DNA from 2 places in the Streptomyces sp. NPDC017940 genome. Region 1 is predicted to be linked to the other one. Evidence: predicted binding sites of a transcription regulator. Region 1 holds the regulator's gene; the other holds the start of a gene.

Region 1 (15,736 bases):
CCGAGGCGGGGCGGTGTCTGCACAACGAGCTGTACTGGCGGGGCGCCGACTGGTGGGGGGCCGGGCCGGGGGCCCACAGCCACGTGGGGGGCGTGCGGTGGTGGAACGTGAAGCATCCCGGTGCGTACGCGGCGGCCCTCGCCGGGGGTCGCTCGCCCGGGGCCGGGCGTGAGGTGCTCGCCGACGAGGACCGGCGGGTCGAGCGGGTCCTCCTCGAGCTGCGCCTCCGGGAGGGGTGTCCGCTGGCGCTGCTGAAGCCCGCGGGGCTCGACGCGGCCCTGCGGGCGCGGTCTGCGGGGTTGCTCGAAGCCCGGCCCTTCGATGCTGGGCGGGCCGTGCTCACCCTGCGGGGGCGGTTGCTCGCCGACGCCGTGGTGCGGGACCTCGTGGACTGACGTTCCCCCTGGTCCTGGGGGGGGCTGCCCATAGAGGGCGGGGGAGCGGGCCGGTTGCCCACGGCGAGAACCGGCTCAGGGAGCCGTCACGAAGTCGATCAGCTCTTCCACTCTTCCGAGGAGCGCGGGTTCCAGGTCCTTGTAGCTGTGGACCGAGCCCAGGATGTGCTGCCAGGCCGCGCCCGTGTGGGACGGCCAGCCGAGGCCCCGGCAGATGCCGGTCTTCCAGTCCTGGCCGTGGGGGACGCGGGGCCAGGCGGTGATGCCCACCGAGGACGGCTTCACGGCCTCCCAGATGTCGATGTAGGGGTGGCCGACCACCAGGGCGTGCTCGCTGCTGACGGAGGCGGCGATGCGGGACTCCTTCGTACCGGGTACGAGGTGGTCCACCAGGACGCCGAGGCGGGCGTCGGGGCCCGGGGCGAACTCGGCCACGATGGCGGGCAGGTCGTCGATGCCCTCCAGGTACTCGACGACGACGCCCTCGATGCGCAGGTCGTCGCCCCAGACCTTCTCGACGAGCTCGGCGTCGTGGCGGCCCTCCACGTAGATGCGCCCCGCGCGGGCCACGCGCGCCCGCGCGCCGGGCACGGCGAGCGAACCGGAGGCGGTGCGGGCGGGCGTCCGGGGCGCGGCGACGGCCGACGGGCGCACGAGGGTGACGACGCGCCCCTCCAGAAGGAACCCGCGCGGCACCATCGGGAACACCCGGTGCTTGCCGAAGCGGTCCTCCAGGGTGACCGTCGGCCCCTCGGCCGTCTTCTCGCAGCGGATCACCGCACCGCAGAAGCCGGTCCCGACCTCCTCCACGACCAGGTCGGTCTCGGCGGGCACCTCCGGGACGGCCTTCGGCTTCTTCCACGGCGGGGTCAGGTCCGGGTTGTAGCTGCGCATGGACCAGACGTTATGGCATGCCGTCAGGCGACGCCGAACCGGTGGGCGAGGGTGTCGCGTTGGGCGCGGACGAAGGCGGCGTCGACGACGGCCCCGTGCCCCGGCACGTACACGGCGTCGGAGCCGCCCAGGTCGAGCAGCCGGTCCAGGGCGGCGGGCCACCGCGCGGGCACGGCGTCGGGCCCGGCCTGCGGCTCGCCGGACTCCTCGACCAGGTCGCCGCAGAAGACGACGCCGGGCTCACCGGGGCCGCCGGGCACGAGCACGGCCAGGTCGTGCGCGGTGTGCCCGGGGCCGACGGCGGCGAGCAGCACCCGGGTGCCGCCGCCGAGGTCGAGCGTCCGCTCCCCGGCGACCAGGTGCCGGGGGCGGACGAGCAGGTCGGCGGCCTCGGCGGCGGCGGCCGGGTCGAGGCCGTGGGCGACGGCGTCGGCGCGCAGGGCGTCGCGTCCGGCGCCGAGGACGGTGTCGACGCCGACGGCACCGAACACCTCGACGCCCGCGAACGCCGCCGCGCCGAGGACGTGGTCGAAGTGGGGGTGGGTGAGCGCGAGATGGGTGACGCGGCGGTCGCCGCCGAGCAGGTGCCGGGCCCCGGTGCGCAGCCGGGAGCCCTCGCGCAGGCTCGCCCCCGCCTCGATCATCAGGGCGGCGTCGGTGCCGGCGACGAGCCCGGCGGTGCAGTCCCACACGGGAAGGCGGCACCGCCCCACGCGCGCGGTGAGCCGTTCCCAGCCGGATTCCGCCCAGGCAGGGGTCACGGCCGGGGCGGGCGGGCAGGTGTCCATGGCACGACGCTAACGCCAGGGGCCACGGCGGGCCGCGGGGGCCCCGCGGCGGCCGCCCTCCGGCACGACAGGGCGTCGGCCCTTGCCGGGTCTGTACCCGTCGGCCGTACACTGATTCGTCGAAGGCTGGCACTCCCCGCGGGTGAGTGCCAGGGTGAGGGGCCGCCGCGGGGGCTCAGGGCGCGGGACGACAGGTGGAGGTGTGCGCGATGCTCAGTGAACGCAGGCTCGAAGTGCTGCGCGCCATCGTCCACGACTACGTCGGCACGGAGGAGCCCGTCGGCTCCAAGGCGCTCACCGAGCGCCACCGCCTCGGCGTCTCCCCGGCCACGGTCCGCAACGACATGGCCGCGCTCGAGGAGGAAGGGTTCATCGCCCAGCCGCACACCAGTGCCGGACGCATCCCGACCGACAAGGGCTACCGCCTGTTCGTGGACCGCCTCGCCGGTGTGAAGCCGATGACGGCGCCGGAGCGCCGCGCGATCCAGAACTTCCTGGACGGCGCGGTGGACCTCGACGACGTGGTGGGACGCACGGTGCGGCTGCTCGCGCAGCTGACCCGGCAGGTCGCGGTGGTGCAGTATCCGTCCCTGACCCGCTCCACGGTGCGGCATGTGGAGTTGCTCTCACTGGCTCCCGCCCGGCTGATGCTGGTCCTGATCACGGACACGGGACGGGTCGAGCAGCGCATGATCGACTGCCCGGCGCCGTTCGGTGAGTCCTCGCTCGCCGATCTGCGGGCACGGCTCAACAGCCGGGTCGCGGGCCGCCGCTTCTCCGACGTGCCGCAGCTGGTGCAGGACCTCACCGAGTCCTTCGACAAGGACGACCGGGGCACGGTGGCCACGGTCCTGTCCACGCTCCTCGAAACGCTGGTCGAGGAGACCGAGGAGCGGCTGATGATCGGCGGTACGGCCAATCTCACCCGCTTCGGACATGACTTTCCCCTCACCATCAGGCCGGTGCTCGAGGCCCTTGAGGAGCAGGTCGTCCTCCTCAAGTTGCTTGGTGAGGCGACCGATTCGGGCATGACGGTCAAGATCGGGCATGAGAACGCCCACGAGGGGCTCAGCTCCACGTCGGTGGTCTCCGTCGGCTACGGTTCGGGGAGCGAGGCAGTGGCCAAGCTGGGCGTGGTCGGACCGACCCGCATGGACTATCCGGGAACGATGGGAGCAGTACGCGCAGTGGCACGTTACGTCGGACAGATCCTGGCGGAGTCGTAAGTGGCCACGGACTACTACGCCGTACTCGGCGTGCGCCGCGACGCTTCCCAGGACGACATCAAGAAGGCATTCCGGCGGCTCGCCCGCGAGCTGCATCCGGACGTCAACCCCGATCCGAAGACGCAGGAGCGCTTCAAGGAGATCAACGCCGCGTACGAGGTGTTGTCGGACCCGCAGAAGAAGCAGGTCTACGACCTCGGCGGCGACCCGCTGTCCCAGTCCGGCGGTGCCGGCGGGGCAGGCGGCTTCGGAGCGGGTGGCTTCGGCAACTTCTCCGACATCATGGACGCGTTCTTCGGTACGGCGTCGCAGCGCGGCCCGAGGTCGCGGACGCGGCGCGGGCAGGACGCCATGATCCGCCTGAAGATCGACCTCGACGAGGCGGCCTTCGGCACCACCAAGGACCTCCAGGTCGACACGGCGGTGGTCTGTACGACCTGTTCCGGTGAGGGTGCCGCGCCCGGTACCTCCGCCCAGACCTGTGACATGTGCCGCGGTCGCGGCGAGGTGTCCCAGGTCACGCGGTCCTTCCTCGGCCAGGTCATGACCTCCCGCCCGTGTCCGCAGTGCCAGGGCTTCGGGACCGTGGTGCCCACGCCGTGCCCCGAGTGCGCGGGCGACGGACGGGTGCGGTCGCGGCGCACGCTCACCGTGAAGATCCCCGCCGGTGTCGACAACGGCACGCGGATCCAGCTCGCCGGTGAGGGCGAGGTGGGCCCCGGCGGTGGTCCCGCCGGTGACCTGTACGTGGAGATCCACGAGCTGCCGCACCCCACGTTCCAGCGGCGCGGGGACGATCTGCACTGCACCGTCACGCTCCCGATGACGGCTGCGGCGCTCGGTACGAAGGTGCCGCTCGAGACGCTCGACGGCACCGAGGAAGTGGACATCCGTCCGGGTACGCAGTCGGGGCAGTCGATCCCGTTGCACGGGCGGGGTGTGACGCACTTGCGCGGTGGCGGGCGCGGTGACCTAATCGTGCACGTCGAGGTGCTCACGCCGAGCAAGCTCGATCCCGAGCAGGAGCGGTTGCTGCGGGAGCTCGCGCAGCTGCGCGGGGAGGAACGGCCCACCGGGCAGTTCCAGCCCGGGCAGCAGGGGTTGTTCTCGCGCCTGAAGGACGCGTTCAACGGGCGGTGACGCCTTGAGCGGACGGCCCGGGGTGATCTCACCCCGGGCCGTTCCGCTTTCCCCCGCTTTGACGGTCCCGTACACCGTGGGCTGCGCCCACCGTTCCACCCCTGGCGGACCAGCTGCCCACAGCCGGGGGGCAGAGCGGTCGGGGCCCGCGCCGGGGATCACGCCCGCGCCGGGATCACCCCCGCCCCGGGGATCACCCCCGCCCCGGGGATCATGCCCGCGCCGGAGATCACGCCCGCCCCGGGATCAAGCCGCCCCGGGGATCATGGGTGGGTGGGTGGGAGAACCCGCCGCGAAGCGGCGGGACGGTACGCACGCCGCCGGAGCGGTACGCACGCCGCCGGAGCGGTACGCACGCCGCCGGCACGGCGCACCCAACCGCAGAGGGCCCCCGGCCAGCCCCCGCACAAGGCGCCCCCGCCAGACGTGGCACGATGCCGGTATGTCCTCCGCGTTCAACGATCTCTGTCGCTGTCCGATCGTGCAGGCCCCGATGGCGGGCGGGGCCTCGACGCCGCAGCTGGTGGCGGCCGTCTCCGAGGCCGGGGGGCTCGGGTGTCTCGCCGCCGGGTACAAAACCGCCGACGGCATGTACCAGGAGATCAAACAGGTGCGCGGCCTGACGGCGCGGCCGTTCGGCGTGAACCTGTTCATGCCGCAGCCCGAGTACGCCGACCCCGCCGCGGTGGAGGTCTACCGCAACCAGCTCGCGGGCGAGGCCACCTGGTACGAGACGCAGCTCGGCGACACCGACGGCAAGCGGGACGACGGCTACGACGCCAAGCTGGCGATCCTGCTCGACGACCCGGTGCCGCTCGTGTCCTTCACGTTCGGCTGCCCCACCCGGCAGGTCGTCCAGGCCTTCGACCGGGTCGGCACCCGCACGGTCGTCACCGTCACCACGCCGGAGGAGGCCCAGGCGGCCCAGCTCGCGGGCGCCGATGCCGTCTGCGTGCAGGGCATCGAGGCCGGCGGCCACCAGGGCACGCACCGCGACAACCCGGAGACGGACAGCGCGGGGCTCGGCCTGCTCAGCCTGATCGCGCAGGTCCGCGAGGCCGTCGAGCTGCCCGTGATCGCGGCGGGCGGCCTCATGCGCGGCGGCCAGATCGCCGCCGTACTGGCCGCGGGCGCCGACCTCGCCCAGCTCGGCACCGCCTTCCTCGTCACCCCCGAGTCCGGCGCGCAGCCGCTGCACAAGCAGGCCATGACGAACCCGCTGTTCGTGCACACGGAGCTGACGCGGGCCTTCTCCGGCCGCCCCGCGCGCGGCCTGGTGAACCGCTTCATGCGCGAGCACGGCCCGTACGCCCCGGCCGCGTACCCGCAGGTCCACTACCTGACGGCCGGGCTGCGCAAGGCCGCGGCCAAGGCCGGTGACCCGCAGGCCATGGCGCTGTGGGCGGGCCAGGGGCACCGCCTCGCGCGGGAGCTGCCCGCGGCGCAGCTGGTGGAGGTCCTGGTGGCCGAGCTGGACGAGGCGAAGGCGGCGTTCGCCGCGTGGGGTGCGCGGTGACGGCCCCGGTCTTCGTCGTCGAGGAGTTCCGGGACGCGGCCGCGGGAGGCCGGTACGTCCTCGACGGGTCCGAGGGACGGCACGCCGTGTCCGTGAAGCGGCTGCGGGCGGGCGAGGACGTCGTCCTCACCGACGGCGCCGGACGCTGGGCGCGGGGCGTCGTCGCCGACACCGAGGGCAAGGACCGTCTTGTCGTGTCCATCGGCGACGGCGGCGTACGCGAGGAGCCCGCGGAGGCCCCTCGTATCACCGTCGTCCAGGCCCTGCCCAAGGGCGACCGCGGTGAGCTGGCCGTGGAGACCATGACCGAGACCGGTGTGGACGCCGTCGTGCCGTGGGCCGCCGCCCGCTGCATCACGCGGTGGAAGGGGGAGCGCGGCCAGAAGGCGCTCTCCAAGTGGCGGGCGACGGCACGCGAGGCGGGCAAGCAGTCGCGGCGCGTGCGCTTCCCCGAGGTCGCGGAGCTCGCGACGACCAAGCAGGTCGCCGCCCTCCTGGCCGAAGCGGACTTCGCCGCGGTCCTGCACGAGGAGGGCAGCGCACCGCTGGCCGCCGCCGAGCTGCCCGCCGCGGGGCACCTCGTCCTCGTCGTCGGCCCCGAGGGCGGCGTGTCCCCGGACGAGCTGGCGGCGTTCGCGCGGGCGGGCGCCGGTCCCTACCGGCTCGGGCGCAGCGTGCTGCGCACGTCGACCGCGGGCACCGCGGCGGCGGCCCTGCTCCTCGGCAGGACGGGACGCTGGTCCTGACCCGGCCCCGAGCCCCTGGTGACCGTACGCTGCCCAGCGGTATGGCCGTACGCGGTCTACCGGACCGGGGCGCGCAGTGGCACCCTCACGCCCATGAGCGCATCCAGGCGATTACCGGCGGCACCGCGGCGGGCTCTGCTCGCCCTCGGCGTCGTGGCCGCGGCCGGTGCGGGCCTGACCGGCTGCGACCCGGTCGAGGGCACCATGAGCACGTCCGCCGTGGCGATCACCACCGACAAGACGGCCACCCGCGAACTGGAGCGGCAGCACGCCGAGGTGGACTGGCTGACCTGCCACGCCTCGTACGTCGGCGGCGACAAGGAGGCGGGGGAGTCCGACAAGAAGCGGAAGGCCGAGGTCGACTGCCGGGGCCAGACCGACGACGACAAGGTCGTCACTGTCAGGGGCCGGGTCACCGACGTCACCAACGGCGCCTGCGTACGTGGGAACCTGACCGCGAAGGTCGGCAAGGAGGAGTGGTTCCGCGCGGACGTCCTGGGCGACTGCGACCGCGGCGACCGGAACGACGGCGACCAGCACGACAGCGGCGGCCAGGGTGACGGGAACCGGAACGGGAACGGTGACGACGGCCGTGGTGACGGGAACGGGAACGGCGGGAAGGACGAGCAGGTCGACCACGACGAGCAGGTCGACCACGACGGGCCCGAGCCCGACCCCGCCCCCACCGCCACCGTCACGGTGACCGAGCACCCCGGCCAAGAGTCGGGCAAGTGATCCAAAGCGCCCCCGCCCCCCGCGGCGCCTGCTTAGGCTGACCTCGTGACGCAGCCTTCCTACCTCCGGTTTCCGCATCCGAGCGGCGAGTTGCTCGCCTTCACCGCCGAGGACGACGTCTGGGTCGCCCCGCTCGACGGGGGCCGCGCCTGGCGCGTCAGCGCCGACAACGTCCCCGTGCGCCGCCCCCGCGTCTCCCCGGACGGCACCACCGTCGCCTGGACGTCCACGCGGGACGGCGCCCCCGAGGTGCACGTGGCGCCCGTGCTCGGCGGGCCCGCGAAACGCCTGACGTACTGGGGCAGTTCGAGGACCGCGGTGTGCGACTGGACGCCCGACGGGCGGGTGCTCGCCCTCACCACGCACGGCGAGGCCTCGCTCCGCAGGACCCGGGCGTACGCGGTGCCCCTCGACGGCGGCCCCGCGGAGCTGCTGCCGTACGGCCTGGTCGGGGACGTCACGCACGGCCCGGACGGCCAAGTCCTGTTGCTGTCCGCGCCGATGGGACGCGAGGCCGCCTGGTGGAAGCGGTACCGGGGCGGCACGGCGGGCAAGCTGTGGATCCGCGGCACGGGGGCCACGGACGGGTTCGCGCGCGTCCACGAGGGCCTCGACGGGAACATCGAGTGCCCCCTGTGGGTCGGTGACCGCATCGCCTTCCTCAGCGACCACGAGGACGTCGGCGCCGTGTACTCCTCGCTGCCCGACGGCACCGACCTGCGCCGCCACACCCCCCTCGACGGCTTCTACGCCCGGCACGCGGCCACCGACGGCACCCGCGTGACGTATGCGTCCGCCGGTGGACTCCACGTCCTCGACGACCTAGTGGACGCCGCGCCGCGCCCCCTCGACGTCGCCCTCGGCGGCCAGCGCGCCGACCTGCAACCGTATCCCGTGAACGCCGCCCGCTGGTTCGGTGCCGCCGCGCCCGACCACACCGGGCGCGGCAGCGCCGTCGCCGTGCGGGGCGCCGTGCACTGGGTCACGCACCGCGAGGGCCCTGCCCGTGTGCTCGCGGCCGAACCCGGCGTCCGGGCGCGACTGCCCCGCACGTTCCGCGTGGACGGCGAGGAGCACGTGGTGTGGGTGACGGACGCGGAGGGCGACGACGCCCTGGAGTTCGCGCCCGCCACCGGCCTCGCCCCCGGTGCGACACCCCGGCGGCTCGCGGCCGGACAGCTCGGCCGGGTCCTCACGCTCGCCATGGCGCCCGACGGCAGCCGCGCCGCCGTCGCCGCGCACGACGGGCGGGTCCTGATCGTGGAGCGGGAGAGCGGCGAGGTGCGCGAGGTGGACCGCGCCGAGCACGGCGAGGCCACCGGGCTCGTCTTCTCGCCCGACTCCGCCTGGCTCGCCTGGTCGCACCCGGGGCCGCGCCCGCTGCGCCAGCTCAAGCTCGCCAACACCGCCGACCTCACGGTGTCGGAGGCCACCCGGCTCCGCTTCCGTGACTACAGCCCGGCGTTCACGCTCGACGGCAAGCACCTGGCGTTCCTGTCCGCGCGGGCCTTCGACCCCGTCTACGACGACCACGTCTTCGACCTCGCCTTCGTCGGCGGCGCCCGGCCGCACCTCATCACGCTCGCGGCCACCACCCCCTCGCCGTTCGGCCCGCAGCGCCACGGCAAGCCCTTCGACGCCTCCGAACTGTCGGGGGGCGGGCACGCCGAGACCCCCGACAGCGAGGGCACCCCTTCCACCCGCGTCGACCTGGACGGCCTCGCCGAGCGCGTCGTGCCGTTCCCCGTGGAGGGCGCCCGCTACTCCACGCTGAGGGCAGCCAAGGACGGCCTCCTCTGGCTGCGCCACCCCCTGCGCGGCGTTCTCGGCGCGTCCCGCGCCACCCCGGCGGACCCCGACCCCAGCTCGGAGCTCGAGCGCTACGACTTCACCCAGCACCGCGTCGACGAACTCTGCGGCGACGCCGACCACTTCGCGGTCACCGGCGACGGCAAGCGGGTGCTGCTGTGGGCGGGCGGCAAGCTGAAGGTGGTGCCGAGCGACCGCCGTGCCTCGGCCGACGAGGACAGCGACTCGAACATCACCGTCGACCTCGGCCGCGTACGCCAGTACGTCGACCCGGCAGCGGAGTGGCGGCAGATGTACGACGAGGCGGGCCGCCTCATGCGGGACAACTTCTGGCGGCCCGACATGGGCGGCGTCGACTGGGACGGCGTCCTGGAGCGCTACCGCCCCGTGCTCGCCCGCATCGCCACCCACGACGACCTGGTGGACCTGCTGTGGGAGGTGCAGGGCGAGCTGGGTACCTCGCACGCCTACGTCTTCCCGCGCGGCAACTGGAGCGTCGCAAGCACCCGGCAGGGGCTCCTCGGCGCGGACCTCTCGCGCGGCGACGACGGCCTGTGGCGCGTCGACCGGGTCCTGCCGTCCGAGACGTCCGACCCGGCAGCGCGCTCGCCCCTCGCGGCGCCCGGTGTCGCCGTGCGGGCGGGCGACGCGATCCTCGCCGTGGGCGGGCGGCCCGTCGACCCGGTGACGGGGCCCGGGCCGCTCCTGGTCGGCACCGCGGACAAGCCCGTGGAACTCACCGTGTCCCCGGCGGGCGGCGGTGACCTCCGGCACGCCGTCGTCGTCCCCGTGGACGACGAGGAGCCGCTGCGCTACCACGCGTGGGTCGCCGACCGGCGGGCCTACGTCCACGAGCGCTCCGGCGGCAGGATCGGCTATCTGCACGTGCCGGACATGCAGGCGCCCGGATGGGCGCAGATCCACCGCGACCTGCGGGTCGAGGTGACGCGCGAGGGCCTGGTCGTGGACGTCAGGGAGAACCGCGGCGGGCACACGTCGCAGCTCGTCGTGGAGAAGCTGGCGCGCCGCATCGTCGGCTGGGACCTGCCGCGCGGCTCGGGTCCGCTCAGCTATCCTGGGGACGCGCCGCGGGGCCCCGTCGTCGCCGTGGCCAACGAGTTCTCCGGCTCCGACGGCGACATCGTGAACGCCGCGATCAAGGCGCTCGGCCTCGGGCCCGTGGTCGGCACCCGCACCTGGGGCGGCGTCGTCGGTATCGACAGCCGCTACCACCTGGTCGACGGCACCCTGGTGACCCAGCCCAAGTACGCGTTCTGGATGGAGGGCGTGGGGTGGGGGGTGGAAAACTACGGCGTCGACCCCGACATCGAGGTCGTGGCCACCCCCGACGACCACGCGGCCGGCCGCGACCCCCAGCTCGACGAGGCGGTACGGGTCGCCGTCGCCGCCCTGGAGGAGTCCCCGGCGAAGACCCCGCCCGCGCTGCCCGGCACCGACCGGGGCCGACCGTCCGGGGGCGGCGGGGCGCGGGCGTGAGGACGGCGCCCCGATAGCATGCGACGGTATTGATCAGTGACCGGTCCAAGAGCAACGACCAGTGACCCGGGAGGGTGCCCCCATGACGGGAGAACCGCAGGCCGACTGCCTGTTCTGCAAGATCGTCGCCGGTGAGGTGCCGGCGACCGTCGTACGGGAGACGGAGACCACCCTCGCCTTCCGCGACATCAACCCGCAGGCGCCGACGCACGTCCTGGTGATCCCCAAGGCGCACCACCCGGACGCCGCCGCGCTCGCCGCCGCCGAGCCGGGGATCGCCGCCGACGTGCTGCGCGAGGCGGGCGAGGTCGCCGCCAAGGAGGGGTCGGAGAGCTACCGCATCGTCTTCAACACCGGCGCGGGCGCCGGGCAGACCGTCTTCCACGCGCACGCCCACGTCCTTGGCGGCCGCGGCCTCCAGTGGCCGCCCGGCTGACCGGGACAGTCTCCTTTGTCCGTACGTGAACTGGTGGTGCTCGGCACCGCGAGCCAGGTCCCGACCCGGCAGCGCAACCACAACGGGTACGTCCTGCTCTGGGACGGCGAGGGCATCCTCTTCGACCCGGGCGAGGGCACGCAGCGGCAGATGCTGCGTGCCTCCGTGGCCGCGCACGACCTGAACCGCATCTGCGTCACCCACTTCCACGGGGACCACAGCCTGGGCCTCGCGGGCGTCATCCAGCGCGTCAACCTCGACCGGGTGCCGCACCCCGTGACCGCCCACTACCCGGCTTCCGGGCAGCGCTTCTTCGACCGCCTGCGGTACGCCACCGCCTACCGCGAGACGGTCGACCTGGTGCAGGCGCCGGTGGCCGCCGACGGCGTCGTCGCGGCCACGCCGTCCTACCGCCTGGAGACGGCGCGGCTCTCCCACCCCGTGGAGTCGTTCGGGTACCGCCTGGTCGAGCCCGACGGGCGGCGCATCCTGCCCGCGCTGCTCGCCGAGCACGGCGTCAGGGGCCCCGATGTCGGCCTGCTCCAGCGCGGGGGCAGCCTGCGCGGCATCACCCTCGACCAGGTGAGCGAGGTGCGGCGCGGGCAGCGGTTCGCGTTCGTGATGGACACCCGGATGTGCGAGGGCGTGCACGCCCTCGCCGAGGGCTGCGACATGCTCGTCATCGAGTCGACCTTCCTGGACGAGGACCACCGGCTCGCCTCCGACCACGGCCACCTCACCGCGGGACAGGCCGCCGCCGCGGCCCGGGACGCCGGTGTCCGGCACCTGGTGCTCACGCACTTCAGCCAGCGGTACGCCGACCCCGCCGTCTTCGCACAGCAGGCGCGCGCCGCCGGGTTCACCGGCGAGCTGACCGTGGCCCGGGACCTGGACCGGATCCCGCTGCCCAGGCGCAACGCCTGAACCGACCCCCGGTTCGGGCCCGAACACAGAACAGAAGCACCACATGCCCCTTCCCAAAGCCGAACTGCACCTGCACATCGAAGGCACCCTCGAACCCGAGCTGGCCTTCGCGCTCGCCGCGCGCAACGGCATCTCCCTCGCGTACGCCGACACCGAGGAGCTCCGCAGGGCCTATCTCTTCGACGACCTCCAGTCCTTCCTCGACCTCTACTACGGCCTGATGGCCGTGCTGCGCACCGAGGCCGACTTCGAGGAGCTCGCGGACGCCTACCTCGCGCGGGCCGCGGCCCAGGGCGTGCGGCACGCCGAGATCTTCTTCGACCCGCAGGCCCACACCGCGCGCGGCGTCCCCTTCGCCACGGTCGTCGAGGGCCTCGGCCGCGCCCTCGACCGCAGCGAGGAGCGGCACGGCGTCAGCACCCGCCTCATCATGTGCTTCCTGCGCGACCAGTCCGCCGACTCGGCCATGGCGACCCTGGAGGCCGCGAAGCCGCATCTGCACCGGATCACCGGCGTCGGCCTCGACTCGGCCGAAGTGGGCCACCCCCCGGCCAAGTTCGCGGCCGTGTACGAGGCCGCGGGGGCGCTCGGCCTGCGCAAGGTGGCGCACGCGGGCGAGGAGGGCCCGGCCGCCTATGTGCGGGAGGCCCTGGACGTGCTCGGCGTCGAACGCGTCGACCACGGGCTCCGCTGCATGGAGGACCCCGATCTGGTGGAGCGCCTGGTGCGGGAGCGGGTGCCGCTCACGCTGTGCCCGCTGTCGAACGTGCGCCTGCGCGCCGTCGACGTCCTCGCGGAGCACCCGCTGCCGCGGATGATGGCCGCCGGTCTTGTCTGCACCGTCAACTCCGACGACCCGGCCTACTTCGGCGGCTACGCGGGCGACAACTTCCGCGCCGTGCGCGACGCCCTGGGCCTGGACCACGAGGCGCTGCGGGAGCTGGCGAGGAACTCCTTCGAGGCGGCGTTCCTGGACGGCGGCCCCGAGGAGGAGGCGCTGCGGGCGCGGTATCTGGCGGAGGTCGCGGCGTACGAGTTCCCGTAGCCGGTCGGGGGTGTGCGGGCAGGCGGGTGCGAAGGCGTACGGGGAGGCGGGCGCGAACCCGTGTCGACACCGCCGTCGGCGTCGGCGGCCTGCGCGGCGCCCGGACCGCCGACAAGCTGCGGCTCACCGTGGTGTCCGGCTTCGAGGTCGCCTGCCTCGACGCCCTCGGCAAGTCGCTCGGCCTGCCCGTGCACGCGCTGCTCGGCGGCAAGGTGCGCGACGGCCCATGCACTCCAACACCCGTCTGGGCATCAGCCTCGCCGCGATGACTCGATCCGGAGTGGACAACTCCGCTCGTGCCGCGCTGGTAGCGGCTCGGTCCTGTCACAGGCCTGGGTTACGTTGCCTTCATGGCTGTACCACCAGGCGCACCCCATCACACCTCCGCCGCGGGCACGGAGACCCTCGTCGATCCACTGAAGTCGGCGCGCAGGGCGGGCGACCCGCCGTGCGACGTGTACCTCACCGGGACGGTCTTCCTCGACATCATCTTCACCGGCCTGGACTCGGCACCGGTGCGCGGCACCGAGTCCTGGGCGCGCGGCATGGGGTCGAGCCCCGGCGGCGTGGCCAACATGGCCACCGCCCTCGCCCGGCTCGGCCTGCACACCTCACTGGCCGCGGCCTTCGGGGACGACCACTACGGGGAGTACTGCTGGGACGCCCTCGAACACGGCGAGGGCATCGACCTGTCCTCGTCACGGACCGTTCCCGGCTGGCACTCCCCGGTGACGGTCTCCATGGCGTACGAGGGCGAACGGACCATGATCAGCCACGGGCACGAGCCGCCCTTCGACACCGCCCTGCCCGACGGCGGCGCGCCCAGCTGCCCGCCCCGCGCGCGTGCCGCCGTGGTCTCCCTCGAACCGGGCGCGCGGGCGCCGTGGATCGCGGCGGCGGCGGCCCGCGGCACCCGGATCTTCGCCGACGTGGGCTGGGACGACTCCGGGCGCTGGGACCTCGCGGCCCTGCCCGACCTGGCGCACTGCGAGGCGTTCCTGCCGAACGCCCAGGAGGCCATGCGGTACACCGGCACGAAGTGCCCGCGGGCCGCGGCGCACGCGCTGACCGCGCACGTCCCGGTGGCCGTGGTGACCCTCGGGGCCGAAGGGGCGTACGCGGTGGACGGGCGCACCGGCGAGACCGCCTCCGTGCCCGCCATCGAGGTGGCGGCGCTCGACCCCACCGGCGCGGGCGACGTGTTCGTGGCGGGCTTCGTGACCGGCACCCTCGCCGGGTGGTCCCTCGCCGACCGGATCGCCTTCGCCGGCCTGACCTCCGCGCTGTCCGTGCAGGAGTTCGGCGGGTCCCTCTCGGCGCCCGGCTGGTCGGAGGTCGCCGCGTGGTGGCGGCGCGTGTGCGAGGTCGACGAGCAGGACCCGGTCGCCCTGCGCCGCTACGCCTTCCTGGAGGCCCTGCTGCCCGAGACGTCCCGCCCCTGGCCACTGCGCAGGGCGGTGCCCACGATCGGGTTCGGCAGGTCCCTGTAGGGCGCGGGCCCCGGCAGGGGCTGGGGCCGGGAAAGGGTCCGGGGCCGGGACAGGGCCCGGCCGGGACCGGTTCCCCGCCCGGGCGGATGCGGCGGCCTCGAGCGGGACCGGGAAAAGGGCTTAGGGCTTGTCAGTGGCCCGTCGTACCCTGGGCAGTGCAGGACGCCGCTTCCCGGCGAGCCCCGTGACGAGGAGGATGAGCAGGCCTTCAGAGCCGGCCCATGACGCAGACACCGACAGCTCAGACCCCCGCGCAGCCGACCGCGCCCCAGTCCGCCAGGGCCCACTTCACCGTCCCCGCCAAGCACCCCATGGTGACGGTCCTGGGCTCCGGGGACGCGCTCCTCCGCGTGATCGAGACGGCCTTCCCGGCGGCCGACATCCACGTCCGGGGCAACGAGATCAGCGCGGTCGGAGACGCCCACGAAGTCGCCCTCGTCCAGCGCCTGTTCGACGAGATGATGCTGGTGCTCCGCACCGGACAGCCGATGACGGAGGACGCAGTGGAACGCTCGATCGCCATGCTCCGGGCGGACGACAGCGGAGAGGCCGACGGCGAGGAGACCCCGGCCGAGGTCCTGACCCAGAACATCCTCTCCTCGCGCGGCCGCACCATCCGCCCCAAGACCCTCAACCAGAAGCGGTACGTCGACGCGATCGACAAGCACACGATCGTGTTCGGCATCGGCCCCGCCGGTACGGGCAAGACGTATCTGGCCATGGCCAAGGCGGTCCAGGCCCTACAGTCCAAGCAGGTCAACCGGATCATCCTGACCCGCCCGGCGGTGGAGGCGGGCGAGCGCCTCGGCTTCCTGCCCGGCACGCTCTACGAGAAGATCGACCCCTACCTCCGCCCGTTGTACGACGCGCTGCACGACATGCTCGACCCCGACTCCATCCCGCGCCTGATGGCCGCGGGCACCATCGAGGTCGCCCCGCTCGCGTACATGCGCGGCCGGACGCTGAACGACGCGTTCATCATCCTGGACGAGGCGCAGAACACGAACGCCGAGCAGATGAAGATGTTCCTCACCCGCCTCGGCTTCGAATCGAAGATCGTGATCACGGGCGACGTCACGCAGATCGACCTGCCGA
Region 2 (15,736 bases), on a different contig from region 1:
GCTACGCCCCGCTGCTGCCGGTCCCCGCCGACGTGGCCGACAAGCCGAACCTCAACCCGGGCTGGACCAAGCTCGTCAAGGCCGACAACCTCGCCCGTGAGATCGGTGTCGAGCCGGGGAGGCTGTTCGTCAAGGACGACTCGGGCAACCCCACGCACTCCTTCAAGGACCGCGTCGTCGCCCAGGCCCTCGAAGCCGCCCGCGCCTTCGGCTTCACCACCCTGTCCTGCTCCTCCACGGGCAACCTCGCGGGGGCCGTGGGCGCCGCCGCCGCCCGTGCGGGCTTCCGCTCCTGCGTGTTCATCCCGCACGACCTGGAGCAGGGCAAGGTCGTCATGGCCGCGGTGTACGGCGGTGAGCTCGTCGGCATCGAGGGCAACTACGACGACGTGAACCGTTTCTGCTCCGAGCTCATCGGCGACCCGCTCGGCGAGGGCTGGGGCTTCGTCAACGTCAACCTGCGGCCCTACTACGGCGAGGGCTCCAAGACCCTCGCGTACGAGATCTGCGAGCAGCTGGGATGGGTGATCCCCGACCAGCTCGTGATCCCCATCGCCTCCGGCTCCCAGCTCACGAAGATCGACAAGGGTCTGAAGGAGCTGATCGCGCTCGGCCTGGTCGAGGACAAGCCGTACAAGATCTTCGGTGCCCAGGCGGAGGGCTGCTCGCCGGTGTCGGCGGCGTTCAAGGCCGGGCAGGACGTGGTCCGCCCGCAGAAGCCGAACACCATCGCCAAGTCGCTCGCCATCGGCAACCCGGCCGACGGGCCCTACGTCCTGGACATCGCGCGGCGCACCGGCGGCGCGGTGGAGGACGTCGACGACGAGCAGGTCGTCGACGCGATCAAGCTTCTCGCCCGCACGGAAGGGATCTTCGCCGAGACGGCGGGCGGGGTGACCGTGGGGGTCACCCGGAAGCTGGTCGAGGCGGGGCTGATCGATCCTTCCCTCACCACCGTCGTGCTCAACACCGGGGACGGTCTGAAGACGCTTGACGCTGTCGCTGAGACTTCGCAGGTCACGGCGACCATTCCGCCGAGCCTCGACGCGTTTCGCTCCGCCGGGCTCGTCGGTCGGACGCCGTAGGGCCTGATCGTCGTCGCCGACGGGCGGCCGTGGTCCGTCCGCGCGCAGTTCCCCGCGCCCCTTCCAGGGGCGCCCCACTCCCCGTCCCTCAGAGGTGAACCCCATGAGCGTCAGCGTTCGCATCCCCACCATCCTTCGTACCTACACCGGTGGCCAGGCCGAGGTCGTCGCCGAGGGGGGCACCCTCGGTGAGGTCATCGCCGATCTGGAGAAGAAGCACACCGGGATCGCCGCCCGGGTCCTGGACGACCAGGGCAAGCTGCGGCGGTTCGTGAATGTGTACGTCAACGACGACGACGTGCGGTTCGAGCAGGGCCTGGAGACGGCCACGCCGGACGGCGCGGGCGTCTCGATCATCCCGGCCGTCGCCGGCGGCTGCTGACCGGCACGCGGCGTCACCGGTGTTGCCCCCTCCGCGAGAGAAGCGGAGGGGGCAATTCTGTGTGATTGAGCGCGGTACAGTTGGGAATGGAGCTTCGATTCCCGCCCCGGGCGGTGCCCGGCGGATAGGCGAAGTCGGCCTCGGGCCGACAAGAAGCAGCCAAAGTGCCCGGCCCATTCAAGCCTTATGTGGCTTTTGCCCGGCCCGACTTGCCCTGAACTCCGATGAATTCTCCGCATATCGGAGAACAGTCCTGCCCAGAATTCTCGTCCGATTGACCTGTTGCAGACGGCAGTTGGACAGATACATTCAGCCGCGGTCGACGCGTTCCGGCGCACACCCCCAACCCGTAGGGGGTGAGGTCTGACCCGGGTCCGCGAAGTGCGGTCCTGCGCAAGGGCCAGTAATAGGGGAGTTAGGCATGGCTCAGGGCACCGTCAAGTGGTTCAACGCGGAGAAGGGATATGGCTTCATCGCGGTCGACGGTGGTGCGGATGTTTTCGTCCACTACAGCGCGATCCAGATGGACGGCTACCGCACCCTGGAAGAAGGTCAGCGAGTGGAGTTCGAGATCTCGCAGGGCCAGAAGGGTCCGCAGGCGGACATGGTCAAGCTCGCCGTCTAGCTCGGCGCGACCGACCACCGAGGCAAGCATCGTGAGGGGCTCGTATCCCATGGGGGTACGGGCCCCTCGCGTGTGCCCGCGCGCCCGCGGACGAGTCCGGAGCGCTCCGGGGATCCGGGAGAGGCGCTTGCACTCGCAGGGGCCGAGTGCTAATCATTGGCGTTAGCACTCTACGAGTGAGAGTGACAGAACTTGGATCGGGTCGGTGAGGTCCGCAGGCCGGGTGGGGCAAGGAACCACACGGCACGCAGGCCGTCCGTCGCGGGCGCCAGCACGGTCCGTTTGCTTTTCCACCCCGTCCGGGAGGACCACTTCACATGGCCAAGATCATCGCGTTCGACGAGGAGGCACGGCGCGGCCTCGAGCGCGGCATGAACCAGCTCGCCGACGCCGTCAAGGTGACCCTGGGCCCCAAGGGTCGCAACGTCGTCCTCGAGAAGAAGTGGGGCGCCCCCACGATCACCAACGATGGTGTGTCCATCGCCAAGGAGATCGAGCTCGAGGACCCGTACGAGAAGATCGGCGCCGAGCTGGTCAAGGAGGTCGCGAAGAAGACGGACGACGTCGCCGGTGACGGCACGACGACCGCGACCGTCCTCGCCCAGGCGCTCGTCAAGGAAGGCCTGCGCAACGTCGCGGCCGGCGCCAACCCGATGGCCCTCAAGCGCGGCATCGAGAAGGCCGTCGAGGCCGTCTCCGGCGCCCTGCTCGAGCAGGCCAAGGACGTGGAGACCAAGGAGCAGATCGCCTCCACCGCCTCCATCTCCGCCGCCGACACCCAGATCGGCGAGCTCATCGCCGAGGCCATGGACAAGGTCGGCAAGGAAGGCGTCATCACCGTCGAGGAGTCGCAGACCTTCGGTCTGGAGCTCGAGCTCACCGAGGGCATGCGCTTCGACAAGGGCTACATCTCGGCGTACTTCGCCACCGACATGGAGCGTATGGAGGCGTCGCTCGACGACCCGTACATCCTGATCGTCAACTCCAAGATCTCCAACGTGAAGGACCTCCTTCCGCTCCTGGAGAAGGTCATGCAGTCGGGCAAGCCGCTGCTGATCATCGCCGAGGACGTCGAGGGCGAGGCCCTGTCCACGCTGGTCGTCAACAAGATCCGCGGCACCTTCAAGTCCGTCGCCGTCAAGGCCCCTGGCTTCGGCGACCGCCGCAAGGCCATGCTCGGCGACATCGCCATCCTCACGGGCGGCACGGTCATCTCCGAGGAGGTCGGCCTCAAGCTGGAGAACGCCGGTCTCGACCTGCTCGGCCGCGCCCGCAAGGTCGTCATCACCAAGGACGAGACGACCATCGTCGACGGCTCCGGTGAGAGCGACCAGGTCCAGGGTCGCGTCAACCAGATCCGCGCCGAGATCGAGAACAGCGACTCCGACTACGACCGCGAGAAGCTCCAGGAGCGCCTGGCGAAGCTCGCGGGCGGCGTGGCCGTCATCAAGGCCGGTGCCGCCACCGAGGTGGAGCTCAAGGAGCGCAAGCACCGCATCGAGGACGCCGTGCGCAACGCCAAGGCGGCCGTCGAGGAGGGCATCGTCGCCGGTGGTGGCGTGGCCCTGCTCCAGGCCTCCTCGGTCTTCGAGAAGCTGGAGCTCGACGGCGACGAGGCCACCGGTGCCGCCGCTGTGAAGCTGGCCCTGGAGGCCCCGCTGAAGCAGATCTCCGTGAACGCCGGCCTCGAGGGTGGCGTCATCGTGGAGAAGGTCCGCAACCTCACCCCGGGTCACGGCCTGAACGCCGCGAACGGCGAGTACGTGGACATGATCGCCGAGGGCATCATCGACCCGGCGAAGGTCACGCGTTCCGCGTTGCAGAACGCCGCGTCCATCGCCGCGCTGTTCCTCACCACCGAGGCCGTCATCGCCGACAAGCCGGAGAAGGCCGCTGCCGCGGGCGCTCCGGGCGGCATGCCGGGCGGTGACATGGACTTCTGATCGGCCCCCGTGGTTGATCGGCTGTCCTGAAGCCGTACGGCTTTCCCGAGCTGTACGAAGGGGCGGTGCCCTCCGCGAGGAGGGTGCCGCCCCTTTGGCGTGCCCGGGGCGGAATGAGGTGGTCCGGTGCGCTGTTGACGGATGCGGAGGATGCCTCCGTTCCATCCGTGACCGATTCTCTGAGGAGCTCATTCATGGCCCCCCTCTCCGTCCCCGCGGACCGTGCCTCCGCGGACCGTGCCCCCGCCGACCGCGCCGCCGCGGTCCTGTCCCGGCCCTTCACCCTCGGCGGGCTCACCGTTCCGAACCGGATCGTGATGGCGCCGATGACCCGGAACTTCTCCCCCGACGGGGTGCCGGGTGCGGACGTGGCCGCCTACTACGCCCGGCGGGCCGCCGCACAGGTCGGACTGATCATCACCGAGGGCACCTACGTCGGCCACGAGTCGGCGGGCGAGAGCGACCGCGTCCCGCGGTTCCACGGCGCGGAGCAGCTCGCGGGTTGGGCGAAGGTCGTGGACGCCGTGCACGCGGCGGGCGGGAAGATCATGCCGCAGCTGTGGCACATCGGCATGGTGCGCCGCGCGGGCCTGCCCCCGTTCGCGGACGCCCCCGCGGTCGGCCCCTCCGGGCTGCGCCTCGACGGCACCGAGGGCACCGGCAAGGCGATGACGCGCGCCGACCTCGACGCCGTGATCGGGGCGTTCGCCGAGGCCGCTGCCGCCGCCGAGCGCATCGGCTTCGACGGCGTCGAACTGCACGGCGCGCACGGCTACTTGCTCGACCAGTTCCTGTGGGCGGGCACCAACCGCCGTACGGACGCGTACGGCGGCGACCTGGTGGCCCGCACGCGGTTCGCGGCGGAGATCGTGGCCGCCGTGCGCGCGGCCGTCGCCCCGGACTTCCCTGTCGTCCTGCGCTACTCCCAGTGGAAGGCCGACGCCTACGACGCCCGCATCGCCGACACCCCCGCCGAACTCGACGCCCTCCTCTCCCCGCTCGCCGCGGCCGGCGTGGACGCCTTCCACGCCTCGACGCGCCGCTACTGGCTGCCCGAGTTCGACGGCTCCGAGCTGAACCTGGCGGGCTGGACGAAGAAGCTCACCGGCAAGCCGGTCATCACCGTCGGCTCGGTCGGCCTCGACGGCGACTTCATGCGCGCCTTCCAGGGCGAGGGCGCTCCCGTCAAGGGAATCGACAACCTCCTCGACCGCCTGGAGCGCGACGAGTTCGACCTCGTCGCCGTCGGCCGCGCCCTCCTCGCGGACCCGCGGTGGGCGGCGAAGGTCCTCGGCGGGGCCTTCGACGAGCTGTCGTCGTACGACCCGGAGGCGCTGGCGACGCTGCGCTGACCCGGGGTCGGGGGAGCCGACGGGGCGGGGCGGGCGGGACCCTTGCGGTCCGCCCGCCCCGCTCGTGCGTTCGGGGGCGGCCGGGGGACCGCTGAGGCTTTCGAAAAAACTTCGGGGAGGGTGTCAACCGGATCGGACGCCGCGGGCCTAGAGAAGGTGTACCGACCAGAGGGGGAGCACGTCATTGACCGCTGAGGAATTCGAGGAGTTCTACGCCCACGCGGTCAGACGGCTCACCGGACAGCTCTATGTGATGCTCGGCGACCTGCACGAGGCGCAGGACGTCGTGCAGGAAGCCTTCGTCAAGGCCTGGAGCAGGCGGGGGCGGCTGCGGCGCGAGGCCGCGCCCGAGGCCTACGTACGGACCGTGGCCTGGCGGCTCGCGCTGCGCCGCAGGCAGGGGCTCTTCCGGGCCGAACGGGCCTGGCAGCGGCACGGCGGGCCCGGTGCCGCCGACGCGCCCGACCCCGGTGCGGTCGTCCTGGTCGAGGCGCTCAAGGAACTGTCCCCGCAACAGCGCAGGACCGTGGCCCTGCGCTACGTGTGCGATCTGTCCGTCGAGCAGATCGCCCACGAGACGGGCCTGTCCACCGGCACGGTCAAGACCCATCTCTCCCGTGGCAGGGCCGCGCTCGCGCCCCGACTGCGGGACCTCTCCACGCAGGAGGCGCACGGTGGCTGAGCAGCCGCGCGACGGGCACCCCGGTTCCGGGGGCCACTTCGACCACCGGCTCCCCGGTTCCGGGGGGTGCCCCGACGACGACATCGTTCTGGCGGCCGCGCTCCGGGGCCTCGCGGGGCAAGGGCGCGGGCTCGCCGCCCCCGTGGCCGCCGTGGAGATCACCCGGCGTGGTGATCGTGTCCGGCGGCGCCGGTTCGCCGTGCTCGCGGCGGCCGCCGTCGTGGTCTTCGGCGGGGTGAGCGGGGGGCTGGTCGCGGTTGCCGGGCCGGGGGAGGGTGTGCGGCCCGCCGGGCGTACGGATGGGCCCGGGCCTCGGCCCGCGCCGTCCTCCGGGGACTCGCCGGGGCCCACCGCGGTGCCGTCCGCGTCGGTGCCGCCGCCGCCCTCGTCCGGGCCGCCGCCGTCCTCGGCCGCGCCGCCGCCCACCGCTACGGCCACGGGGGGGCTGCCGCCCACCGCTACGGCTACCGGGGGGGCGCCGCCCACCACCGCTTCTGCCGGGGGCGGGGGCGGGCGGACGTATCCGCCCGCCGGGGGGCCGGAGTCGTCGTAGGGGGACCCCCCCGGCTGGCGCGGCACCCCTTCGGGGGCTGCGCCCCCGGACCCCCCTGTCGGTCTGAACGGCCTCGTCCTCAATCGCCGGACGGGCTGTGACTGCCCGCCGGTGGCCTTGAACTGCCCGCCGGAAGTGCCGGGGGCGGGCTGAAGCGTTCCGTGTGTCGAAAGGGAGAATCAGCCATGCCTACGGCCGCCCCCTCCCGTCCGGTACGGACGGCCCCCGTGCCCCCCGCGGGGGCGTCGCCGTGGCGGTGGCGGGTCGGGGGTGGTGACCGGGAGGTGCTGCTCGTCTATCTGTGCACGCGGGTCGGGCTGTGGCTCACCGCCTACTGCGGGGCGCAGTTGTTCCCGCGCGACCCGGAGGCGCGGCACGGGGCGCCCGTGCTCGGTGTGTGGGAGCAGTGGGACTGGGTGCACTTCCAGCACATAGCGGAGCACGGCTACGGCCGTGCCACCGACGCCGTGCCGGGGTTCGCCAACGAGGAGGCCTTCTTCCCCGGGTTCCCGCTGCTGCTGCGGGCGGTGCACGCGGCGGTGCCGCACTGGGGCGCGGCAGGGCTGCTGATCTCCCTGGTGAGCGGGGCCGTCGCGGTGCTCGCGCTGGCCCGCATCGCGGGGGCCACCGGCGGTGCGGGGGCGGCGGGCGGGCGGCGCGCGGTGCTGCTCGTCCTGCTCTCGCCGTGCGCGGTCTTCCTCGCCGCCGGGTACACGGAGTCCCTCTTCCTCGCGCTCGCCCTGCCCGCCTGGCTGGCCGCGCTGCGGGGCCGCTGGGCGCTCGCCGCCGTGCTCGCCACGGCCGCCACCGCCGTCCGGGTCAGCGGACTCTTCCTCGCGGCCGCCCTGGCCGTGCAGTTCGCGGTGGGCGTCGGCGCCCGCCCCGCGGACCGGCGCCTGCGCGCGCTGCCGTGGCTGGCCCTGCCCGCGCTCCCCGCCCTCCTGTACACCTGGTACCTGCACGCACTCACCGGTGACTGGATGGCCTGGAAGCACGCCCAGGAACGCGGCTGGAACCGGGAGTTCCACGCGCCGTGGGAGGCGTGGGCGCACACCTGGCGGGCCGCCTTCGACGGCGGCTACCGCTCCGGGTACTCCCTGATGTTCGCGGCCGAACTCCTCGCCATGCTCGTCGGCCTCGCCCTCCTCGCCGTCCTCCTGCGCCGCCGCCGCTGGCCGGAGGCGACCTACATCGCCCTGAGCCTCTGGGCGCTCGGGACCTCGTACTGGTACATGTCGCTGCCCCGGGCCACCCTCCTGTGGTGGCCTCTGTGGGCGCTTCTCGCGGCCTGGTCGCTGCGTCGCGCCTGGGTCACGAACGCCCTTGTGGGCGTGCTCGCGCCGCTGACCACGGTGTTCGCCCTCGCGTTCACCACGGGACGCTGGGCCGGGTGAGGGGCGGCCACCGCTTCCTCACTCGGTACGGGACTTCTCCAGGGCCGCGCGCAGGTGGCCGTCGGACTCGGTGAGCAGGCGGGCGGCCGTGGGGCCGTCCACCGAACCGAGGAGGGTGAGGATCGCGTTCTTCACCTCGCCGTCGGTGGCGGCCAGCGCGGCCTCGATCTCCGCGTCACCGGCGCCGGTGGCGAGGGCGACGATGCGGCGGGAGCGGGCCTGGAGCTTCTCGTTGGAGGCGCGCACGTCGACCATGAGGTTCCCGTACGTCTTGCCGAGCCGGATCATCGTGATCGTCGACAGCATGTTGAGGACGAGCTTCTGGGCCGTGCCCGCCTTCAGGCGGGTGGAGCCGGTGAGGAGCTCGGGGCCGACGACGACCTCGATGCCGTGCTCGGCGGCGGCGGCGAGGGCGCTGCCGGCGTTGCAGGACAGGCCGATCGTCAGGGCGCCCCGGGCGCGGGCGTGCGCCACCGCGCCGACGGCGTAGGGCGTACGGCCGGACGCGGAGACGCCGACCACCGTGTCGTCGGCGGTCAGGGCGAGGGAGTCCAGGTCCCGCGCGGCCAGGTCCTCGCGGTCCTCGGCGCCCTCGACCGCCGTCACCAGGGCGCTCGGGCCGCCCGCGACGAGGCCCACGACGTCACCGGGGTCGGTGTTGAACGTCGGCGGGCACTCGGAGGCGTCGAGCACGCCGAGGCGTCCCGCGGTGCCGGCACCCGCGTAGATCAGCCGGCCGCCGCGGGCCATGCGCTCGGCGGTGGCGTCGATCGCCGCGGCGATGCACGGCAGCTGCGCGGCGACGGCCGCGGGGACGCCCGCGTCCTCGCCGTTCATGATCCGCGCGATGTCCGACGTCGGCAGCCGGTCGATCTCGGACAGCTCGGGCCGGAACGCCTCGGTGGTGAGGGACTCCAACTGGGCCCGGAGTTCGCCGTAGCCGTCTGTGGTGGAGGTCATGGGGTGATGGCTCTTTCACGATGCGATGTGAGGTCGAGGACTTCTGGCACTGACTACGACTGACGGTCCCACCCCCGCCCGGTGGCATTTTCAGCCCGTCCGGCGTTTTAGGACGAGGCCGCAGGCCGATAGGACGGCACCCTCGGCCAACGGGACGTCACCGCCCGACAAAGGCGCCCCCGCCAGAACTGTGGCGGTGCGCGAGCGCCTCGTAGGAAGCGGCGAGGGCAGGCGCAGCGGTCTCGTACGTACGCTGCGCCACCCCCACGAACAGGCAGTCCACGACGAGGAGCTGACTGGTCCGCGAGGACATCGCGGCGGGCCGCAGCTCGCTCTCGCGCGCGGTGGACGTGGTCAGTATGTGGTCGGCGTACTGGGACACCAGGCCGTCGGGGCGCCCGGTGACCGCGATCGTCGTCGCCCCGTGCTCGAAGGCGACGCGCAGCGGCTCGATGACGTCGCCCGTGGACCCGGAGTGGGTGATGGCGATCGCCACGTCCTTCGCGCGGAGCGTCACCGCGGTGGTGACGGCGAGGTGCGGATCGGAGTGGGCGTGCGCGACGTGGCCGATGCGCAGGAGCTTCTGGGCGAGGTCCTGGGCGACGAGCCCGGACGCGGCGACGCCGTACACCTCCACGCGGCGGGCGACGGCCAGCGCGCCGACGGCCGCGCCGAGCTGCACGGTGTCGAGGCCCGCGGCCGTGTCGGCGAGGGTCTGCTGCTCGTCGTACGCCAGTTTCGCCACGACGTCCGCGATGGGGTCGTCGACGGCGATGTCGGCGGTGACGGCGGGCGCACGGCCCGACTGCTGCTGGGCGGCGAGGCCCGCGAGGGCCAGGCGCAGGTCGCGGTAGCCGGGGTAGCCGAGGAGGCGGGCGGTGCGGACCACCGTGGCCTCGCTGGTGCCGGTGAGCTCCGCGAGGCCGGTGACCGTGAGCGCGGCACACCCCGCCGGGTCACCGGCGACGGCCTCGGCGACCCGCTGCATGGAGCGGGTCATCGACGGGGCGAGGGTGCGGACCTTGGCCGCGAGGGCGGCCGGGGCCGGAGGTGCGCCACCCGCGAAAGTTTCCTTCACGTCTGGGGTCACCCTTGAAAGATATTTTCGGTTCGGGAGCGGGTCAAGACTCGCGACCGCGTCGGCTCACGGGTGCGCGGCGGCCCGACCGGGCCCGCGGGCGCGCTCGGGCGAGGGCGCACAATGGCTGTATGGACTCCTCCGCATCCTCCGTCCCCGTGGGCCCCCTGGAGCGGGCGCTGCACGCCGCCCGCGCGCTGGTCCTCGCCGACCTGGTCGCGGACGAGGTGGCAGAGCCCGGCGTGGTCTCCCTCGTCGAGGACTCGGTGGCGCAGCGGCGCTGGTGGGTCGAGCAGTGGCCCGAGGGCGCCGAGTACGTCGCCGGGCTCGTCGCCCAGGACGTGCAGGACGCCCTCCTGGAGCGCTACGGGCGGTGGCCGCTGTGCCCGGTGTGCGGTTCGGGTGATCCGCACGCGCTCGACGTGGAGCCCGAGTTGGGCGCGGACCCGCACTGGGTGTGCGGGAAGGCGGGTGTCGTGGTCGCCGCCGTGGGGTCCCTCGGCTCGGTGGCCCGGTGACGGTCTACATCGACCCGCCGACCTGGCCCGGGCACGGGCGGCTCTGGTCCCACCTCGTCAGCGACCTCTCGTACGAGGAACTGCACGCCTTCGCGGCGCGGATCGGGGTGCCCGAGCGGGCCTTCGAGCGGGACCACTACGACCTTCCCTCGCACCGGTACGGGGACGCCGTGCGGGCGGGGGCCGTGGAGGTTCCCTCCCGGGAGTTGGTGCGGATGCTGCTGGCGGCGGGGTTGCGGCGGCGCAAGGGTACGGGTCGGTAGGCCTCGCGGGGGCGCCCCGGTCCCGCCCCTTTCCCGCAACCAAGGGGCTCCGCCCCCTGGACCCCCGGCCCTCAACCGCCGGCGGGGCCGGGGAGAGCGCGTCGGAGCTCGAAGACGAAGTCGTCGTCGCGGTCCGCCCCGCGGACGAAGCCCGCGCGGGTCAGGACCGCGTGGGACGCGGCGTTGTCGGGGTCGGTCAGGGCGCGTACGCCTGTGACGGCGGTGTGGTCCGGGTGGTTCAGGGACCAGGTGGTGAGGGCGCGCAGGGCCTCGGTCGCGTAGCCGTTGCCGCGGGCCTCCGGGACCAGGCTGTAGCCGACCTCCACCCAGCCCTCGTCGTCGGGCGCCCCGTGGTACCCCAAGGCGCCGACCGCGCGCCGGTCCGCGGTGCGCACGACGGCGAACATGCCCCACTCGGGGCGGTGCGCCCCGGCCGCGTACCCCTTCGCCGTGCGCTCCGCCCCCCGGCGCGTGCCCTCGTGCGGACCGCCGTCGGGCCAGGTGAAGCCGCCGGTGCCGCCCGCGGCAAGGTCGGCGGCGGCGTCCGGTGCCACCTCGATCAGCTCGACGGGCCCCGCGGGCAGCTGGATCGGGTTGTGCCACTGCCAGCGCTCCTTGCGGGCGTGGCCCGCGCGGTCGCCGCGGCCCGTCGCCCACAGCAGCACGCGCCAGTGCTCCTCGTCGGCACGGGCCGGCGGCACGTGCGGGAACTGGCGGGTGAGGACGGCCTCACACAGCTCGGCGGGCGGCTCGTACGCCACGTCGAAGGCCTTCAGGACGTCGTACGTGTGCAGGAGCAGCTCGATGACCCCCATCGCGGCGAAGCCCGCCGCGTCCGCGCTGCCGTACCGGTACGGGTGCCAGCCGCGCACGCCCGGCGGCGTCGTCCGTACGACCGCCGCGAGCAGGCCCGCGCTCGCCTCCACGCAGCGCACCGCGCCGTCCGCGCCGGTGCCCTCGTCCAGGCTGACGTCCATCGGGACATAGCCGCCGGTGCCCGCGGTGCGGCCCGTGAGCTGCGTCGCGTACGCGGTGAAGTCGCTCGCGATGTGCTCGGCCGTGGCCAGGCAGCTCCACTCCAGGCCGCCCGCGGGGGTCGTCCAGTCGTACCCGTCCGTCGCCACCGCGCGCAGCGCGGCCACCGCGTGTGCCGTGGCCTCGTCTATCCGTTCCCCGCCGTTGAAGAGCATGCGGTGAGGCTACGTGAGCAGTGCCAGCTCCGTCGTGAGGTTTTCCCTGGCCGGGGCCTCCCAGTGGGCGGTCCCGTGCGGGGTGCGGAACAGGCGTGGCAGGGCGAGGAGTTGGCGCAGCACGTCCGCTCGGCCCGCGCGGAACGCCTCGTCGGGGACGAAGGCGTACTCCTCGCGGACCGCGGCGGCGTACGCGGCGTACGCGTCCGGGGGCGCGGCGAGGATCGCGAGGTCCGCGTCGCACAGGGCCTCGCCGTTGCGGTCGCCATCGGCCGGGTCGTGGGTGGTCGTGAGGCGGACCAGGCGGGCCACTTCCGCGGTGGCCTCCGGGGGGAGGCCCGCCTCGGTGAGGGCGCGTTCCGCGAGGCGGGCGCTGCGTTCCTCGTTCTCGGAGCGGTCCGGGGCGTAGACGGCGTCGTGGAACCAGGCCGCGAGGTGCACCCTGTGCGGGGCGTGGGCGTGGTCCTCCAGGGTGTTCAGGTGGGTGAGGACGTTGTTCAGGTGGGTGAGGGTGTGGTAGCGGCGGTGGGGTTCCGACCAGCGGGTCAGGAGGTTGTCCGCGTACGGGGTGGGGTCCGGGCCCGTGGCGGTGCCCCGGGCCCCCAGCAGGGCTTCCCGCCAGGCCTGGCGGAGGGCTTCCTTGTCGGCGGCGGTTTCGGCTTCGGTGCCGGTGTGGGTGTCTGGGTCGGGCATGGGGTGACCCTAGGCCTTCGCGGGGCGCCCCAGGCGCACCCCTTTCCCGTAACCAGGGGCGCTGCGCCCCCTGGACCCCAGCTTTATCGGCGCTTCGCGCCTCGTCCTCAAACGCCGGACGGGCTGAGAGCTTCGCCGGACGGGCTGAGAGCTTCGCCGGGCGGGCTGAGAGCTTCGCCGGGCGGGTGGTGAGCGTGCCACCTTTCGTGGGGGTCCACCGCACGAGGTCAATTGGTGCGTGGACGTTGCCATTCCGGGCGGTGGGCGCTTGGCTGGCCGCCATGACGTACGACGTGATCTCCGCCGACGGAACGTACGAGTCCGATCGGCCGGGACGGCTGCTGCGCACCGAGCGTGACGCGTTGATCCCGCTGCTCCGTGCCGCCGACGACACGGCGTTCGCCGCGGCGACCTGCTGCCCGGGGTGGGCGGTTCGCGATGTGCTCGCGCACTGCTCGGCCGTGCTCGACCGGGTGATCGAGAGCCGGTTCGACGGTGGTGCCTTCACCGCGGCGGGGAACGGCCGCGACATCGCCGAGCGGGCCGACTGGCCGAACTCCCGGATCGTGGACGAGCTGGAGCACGGGATGACCCATGCGGGCGGGCCCATCGCCGCCTCCAAGGGGCTCCTCGACGGCGTGGCGCTCGGGGAGTGGGTGCACGCGGGAGACGTGAGGGACGCCTGGGGGCTGCCGGGCGCGTACGGGGGCGAGGGGCTCGCGGACGCGCTGCCGCTGCTGGCCGCGTTCAGCAAGCAGCGGGCGGCGCTGCCCCTGCACGCCGACCTCGACGGGTTCGACGAGCCGCTGATCCTCGGGGTCAGCGACGGCAGCAGGCCGCCCGCACGGTACATCGGGGACGCGTCGACGCTGGTCCGGCTGTACGCGGGACGCCCGCTGCCGAGCACGGAGTTCGAGCTGGCGGGCGCCACGCAGGAGGAGTTGTCGATCTTCTCCTGACTTCTCGCACCCCTCAGTGCGCGTGCGGCGTGCGCACCGTGAACGCCGCCGTGCGGACCTTTCCCTCGTGGCGGAAGTCCAGGAACAGGCGGTAGGCGCCCGCGCTCGGTGCCGTCGTCGTGAAGGAGACCGCGGGTCCCGGCTTCGTGCTGCCGTCGCCGGGCTCCCCGTCCGGGTGGACGTGCAGATACGCGAGGTCGCCCGCGCGCAGGGCGACCAGGTGGCCGTAGGCGCCGAGATAGGGCTGGAGGTCGGTGACCGGCTTGCCGTCGCGCAGGACGCGCAGCGTCAGCTCGCGGGGCTCGCCGGGCGCCGGTGTGCCGGTCAGGCGCACCTCGTAGCCGTCGCCCGCCTTCGCCGTTGCCCTCGCGGGCGGCAAGTCGTCGGGGGCGTAGGCGCCGGTGACGGCCAGGTCCGCGCCGAGTGTCACCTTCTCCTCGGCCCGGGCGGGCCTGAAGTCGGCGAAGACGCGGTGGTCCCCGGCCTCCGGCAGCGTCGCGGGGACCGACCAGGTGCCGTCGGCGGCGCGCACCGGGTGCAGATGGCGGTACGTCGTCAGGTCGCGCGAGGCGAGGATCAGGTGCAGCTCCTTGCCGTGCTCCTTCGCGTACGTCTTCAGGGGTGCGCCCGAGGACTCCTCGGTGATCGTGAAGCGCAGGTCGGTGCGGGTGCCCGCCTTCGCGCGCGGGGTCCGCAGGTCGAGGGTGTAGCCGTGGGACGTCGACGCCAGGCCCGCCGGGGTGGACGTGGTGCCGGTCCCGCTCCCCGCGTCCTCATGGCCCTTCCCGCCGTGCTCGTCCCTCTCGCCGTGCTCGCTCCTCTCGCTGTGCGCCGCCGGTGTGCTGACGCTGTCGACGCTCGTGCCCACTCCGTACGCGGCGGTGAACGCCGCGGCGACGGCGGCGGCGTACGCGGTGATCCTCAGTCCGGTCCTCATGCGTCCCGACGATACCCCCCTGGGGTATGAAGTCAAGGGCGGGAAACGCTTGCGTCTAGGTACCCCCCAGGGGTACACATGGATCTCGTAAGCGATACCGGGCCCGGGTATGCCGGGCATGAGGAGCGGCCGACATGACCTCCACGCAGACCTCCGCGCGGAATTCCGCGCAGGCTTCCCGTACCACGCAGGTGGAACTGGCCATCAGCGGCATGACCTGCGCCTCGTGCGCGGCCCGTGTCGAGAGGAAGCTCAACCGCATGGACGGCGTGACGGCGACCGTCAACTACGCCACGGAGAAGGCCAAGGTCAGCTACGACGGCGCGGAGGTCGCGGTCGCGGATCTCGTCGCCACCGTGGAGGCCACCGGGTACACCGCGCGGGAACCCGCCCCACCTCGCGCGGAGGGCGGGGACGGCGGGCCGGGCGGCGAGGGTGCGGGAGACGGCGACGCCGAGCTGCGGACGCTGCGGGAGCGGCTGACCGCCGCCGTCGTGCTCTCCGTGCCCGTCATCGCGATGGCGATGGTCCCCGCGCTCCAGTTCACGTACTGGCAGTGGCTGTCCCTGACCCTCGCGGCACCCGTCGTGACGTACGCGGCCTGGCCCTTCCACAAGGCGGCCGTCACCAACGCCCGGCACGGCGCGGCCACCATGGACACGCTGATATCGGTCGGTACGTCGGCCGCGTTCCTGTGGTCGCTGTGGGCGCTGTTCCTCGGCTCGGCGGGGACGCCCGGCATGACGCACCCCTTCGAGCTGACCATCGAGCGCAGCGACGGGGCCGGGAACATCTACCTCGAAGCCGCCGCGGGCGTCACCGCGTTCATCCTCGCCGGGCGGTACTTCGAGGCCCGCTCCAAGCGGAAGGCGGGCGCGGCCCTGAAGGCGCTGCTGGAACTGGGCGCCAAGGACGTGACCGTGCTCAGGGACGGGCGGGAGGAGACCGTACCGGTCGGGGAGCTGAAGGCCGGCGACCACTTCCTCGTACGGCCCGGCGAGAAGATCGCCACCGACGGACGGGTCGTCGAAGGCGCCTCCGCCGTCGACGCCTCGATGCTCACCGGGGAGTCCGTGCCCGTGGAGGTCGCCGTCGGGGACGCGGTCACCGGCGCCACCCTGA

Evidence for each region. Region 1 encodes HrcA, which represses chaperone genes, less so after heat shock. Its sites were predicted from a motif close to TTNGCACTCNGNNNNNCNGAGTGCNAA; they were not measured.
Region 2: groL (chaperonin GroEL) is a predicted target of HrcA. The motif match lies at 2,255-2,281, and genes of this name have one in related genera.

The regions. Positions count from the first base shown of each region.
Region 1 covers NZ_JBIRHJ010000001.1:539,501-555,236, forward strand. Annotated here, with positions in the region: gene hemW (radical SAM family heme chaperone HemW) at 1-395, shown strand, start outside; gene ACH4DX_RS02195 (DUF3097 domain-containing protein) at 471-1,289, opposite strand; gene ACH4DX_RS02200 (MBL fold metallo-hydrolase) at 1,313-2,050, opposite strand; gene hrcA (heat-inducible transcriptional repressor HrcA) at 2,287-3,303, shown strand; gene dnaJ (molecular chaperone DnaJ) at 3,304-4,443, shown strand; gene ACH4DX_RS02215 (nitronate monooxygenase) at 4,886-5,959, shown strand; gene ACH4DX_RS02220 (16S rRNA (uracil(1498)-N(3))-methyltransferase) at 5,956-6,705, shown strand; gene ACH4DX_RS02225 (hypothetical protein) at 6,799-7,440, shown strand; gene ACH4DX_RS02230 (S41 family peptidase) at 7,486-10,746, shown strand; gene ACH4DX_RS02235 (histidine triad nucleotide-binding protein) at 10,829-11,182, shown strand; gene ACH4DX_RS02240 (ribonuclease Z) at 11,198-12,106, shown strand; gene ACH4DX_RS02245 (adenosine deaminase) at 12,150-13,151, shown strand; partial or broken gene ACH4DX_RS02250 (glucarate dehydratase) at 13,205-13,372, shown strand; gene ACH4DX_RS02255 (carbohydrate kinase family protein) at 13,502-14,641, shown strand; gene ACH4DX_RS02260 (PhoH family protein) at 14,863-15,736, shown strand, end outside.
Region 2 covers NZ_JBIRHJ010000006.1:132,356-148,091, forward strand. Annotated here, with positions in the region: gene thrC (threonine synthase) at 1-1,085, shown strand, start outside; gene ACH4DX_RS21690 (ubiquitin-like small modifier protein 1) at 1,189-1,467, shown strand; gene ACH4DX_RS21695 (cold-shock protein) at 1,889-2,092, shown strand; gene groL (chaperonin GroEL) at 2,410-4,035, shown strand; gene ACH4DX_RS21705 (NADH:flavin oxidoreductase) at 4,230-5,387, shown strand; gene ACH4DX_RS21710 (SigE family RNA polymerase sigma factor) at 5,572-6,069, shown strand; gene ACH4DX_RS21715 (hypothetical protein) at 6,062-6,622, shown strand; gene ACH4DX_RS21720 (mannosyltransferase family protein) at 6,808-8,016, shown strand; gene murQ (N-acetylmuramic acid 6-phosphate etherase) at 8,035-8,976, opposite strand; gene ACH4DX_RS21730 (MurR/RpiR family transcriptional regulator) at 9,134-10,066, opposite strand; gene ACH4DX_RS21735 (hypothetical protein) at 10,186-10,572, shown strand; gene ACH4DX_RS21740 (DUF4031 domain-containing protein) at 10,569-10,835, shown strand; gene ACH4DX_RS21745 (GNAT family N-acetyltransferase) at 10,907-12,025, opposite strand; gene ACH4DX_RS21750 (hypothetical protein) at 12,035-12,718, opposite strand; gene ACH4DX_RS21755 (maleylpyruvate isomerase family mycothiol-dependent enzyme) at 13,000-13,677, shown strand; gene ACH4DX_RS21760 (hypothetical protein) at 13,691-14,614, opposite strand; gene ACH4DX_RS21765 (heavy metal translocating P-type ATPase) at 14,749-15,736, shown strand, end outside.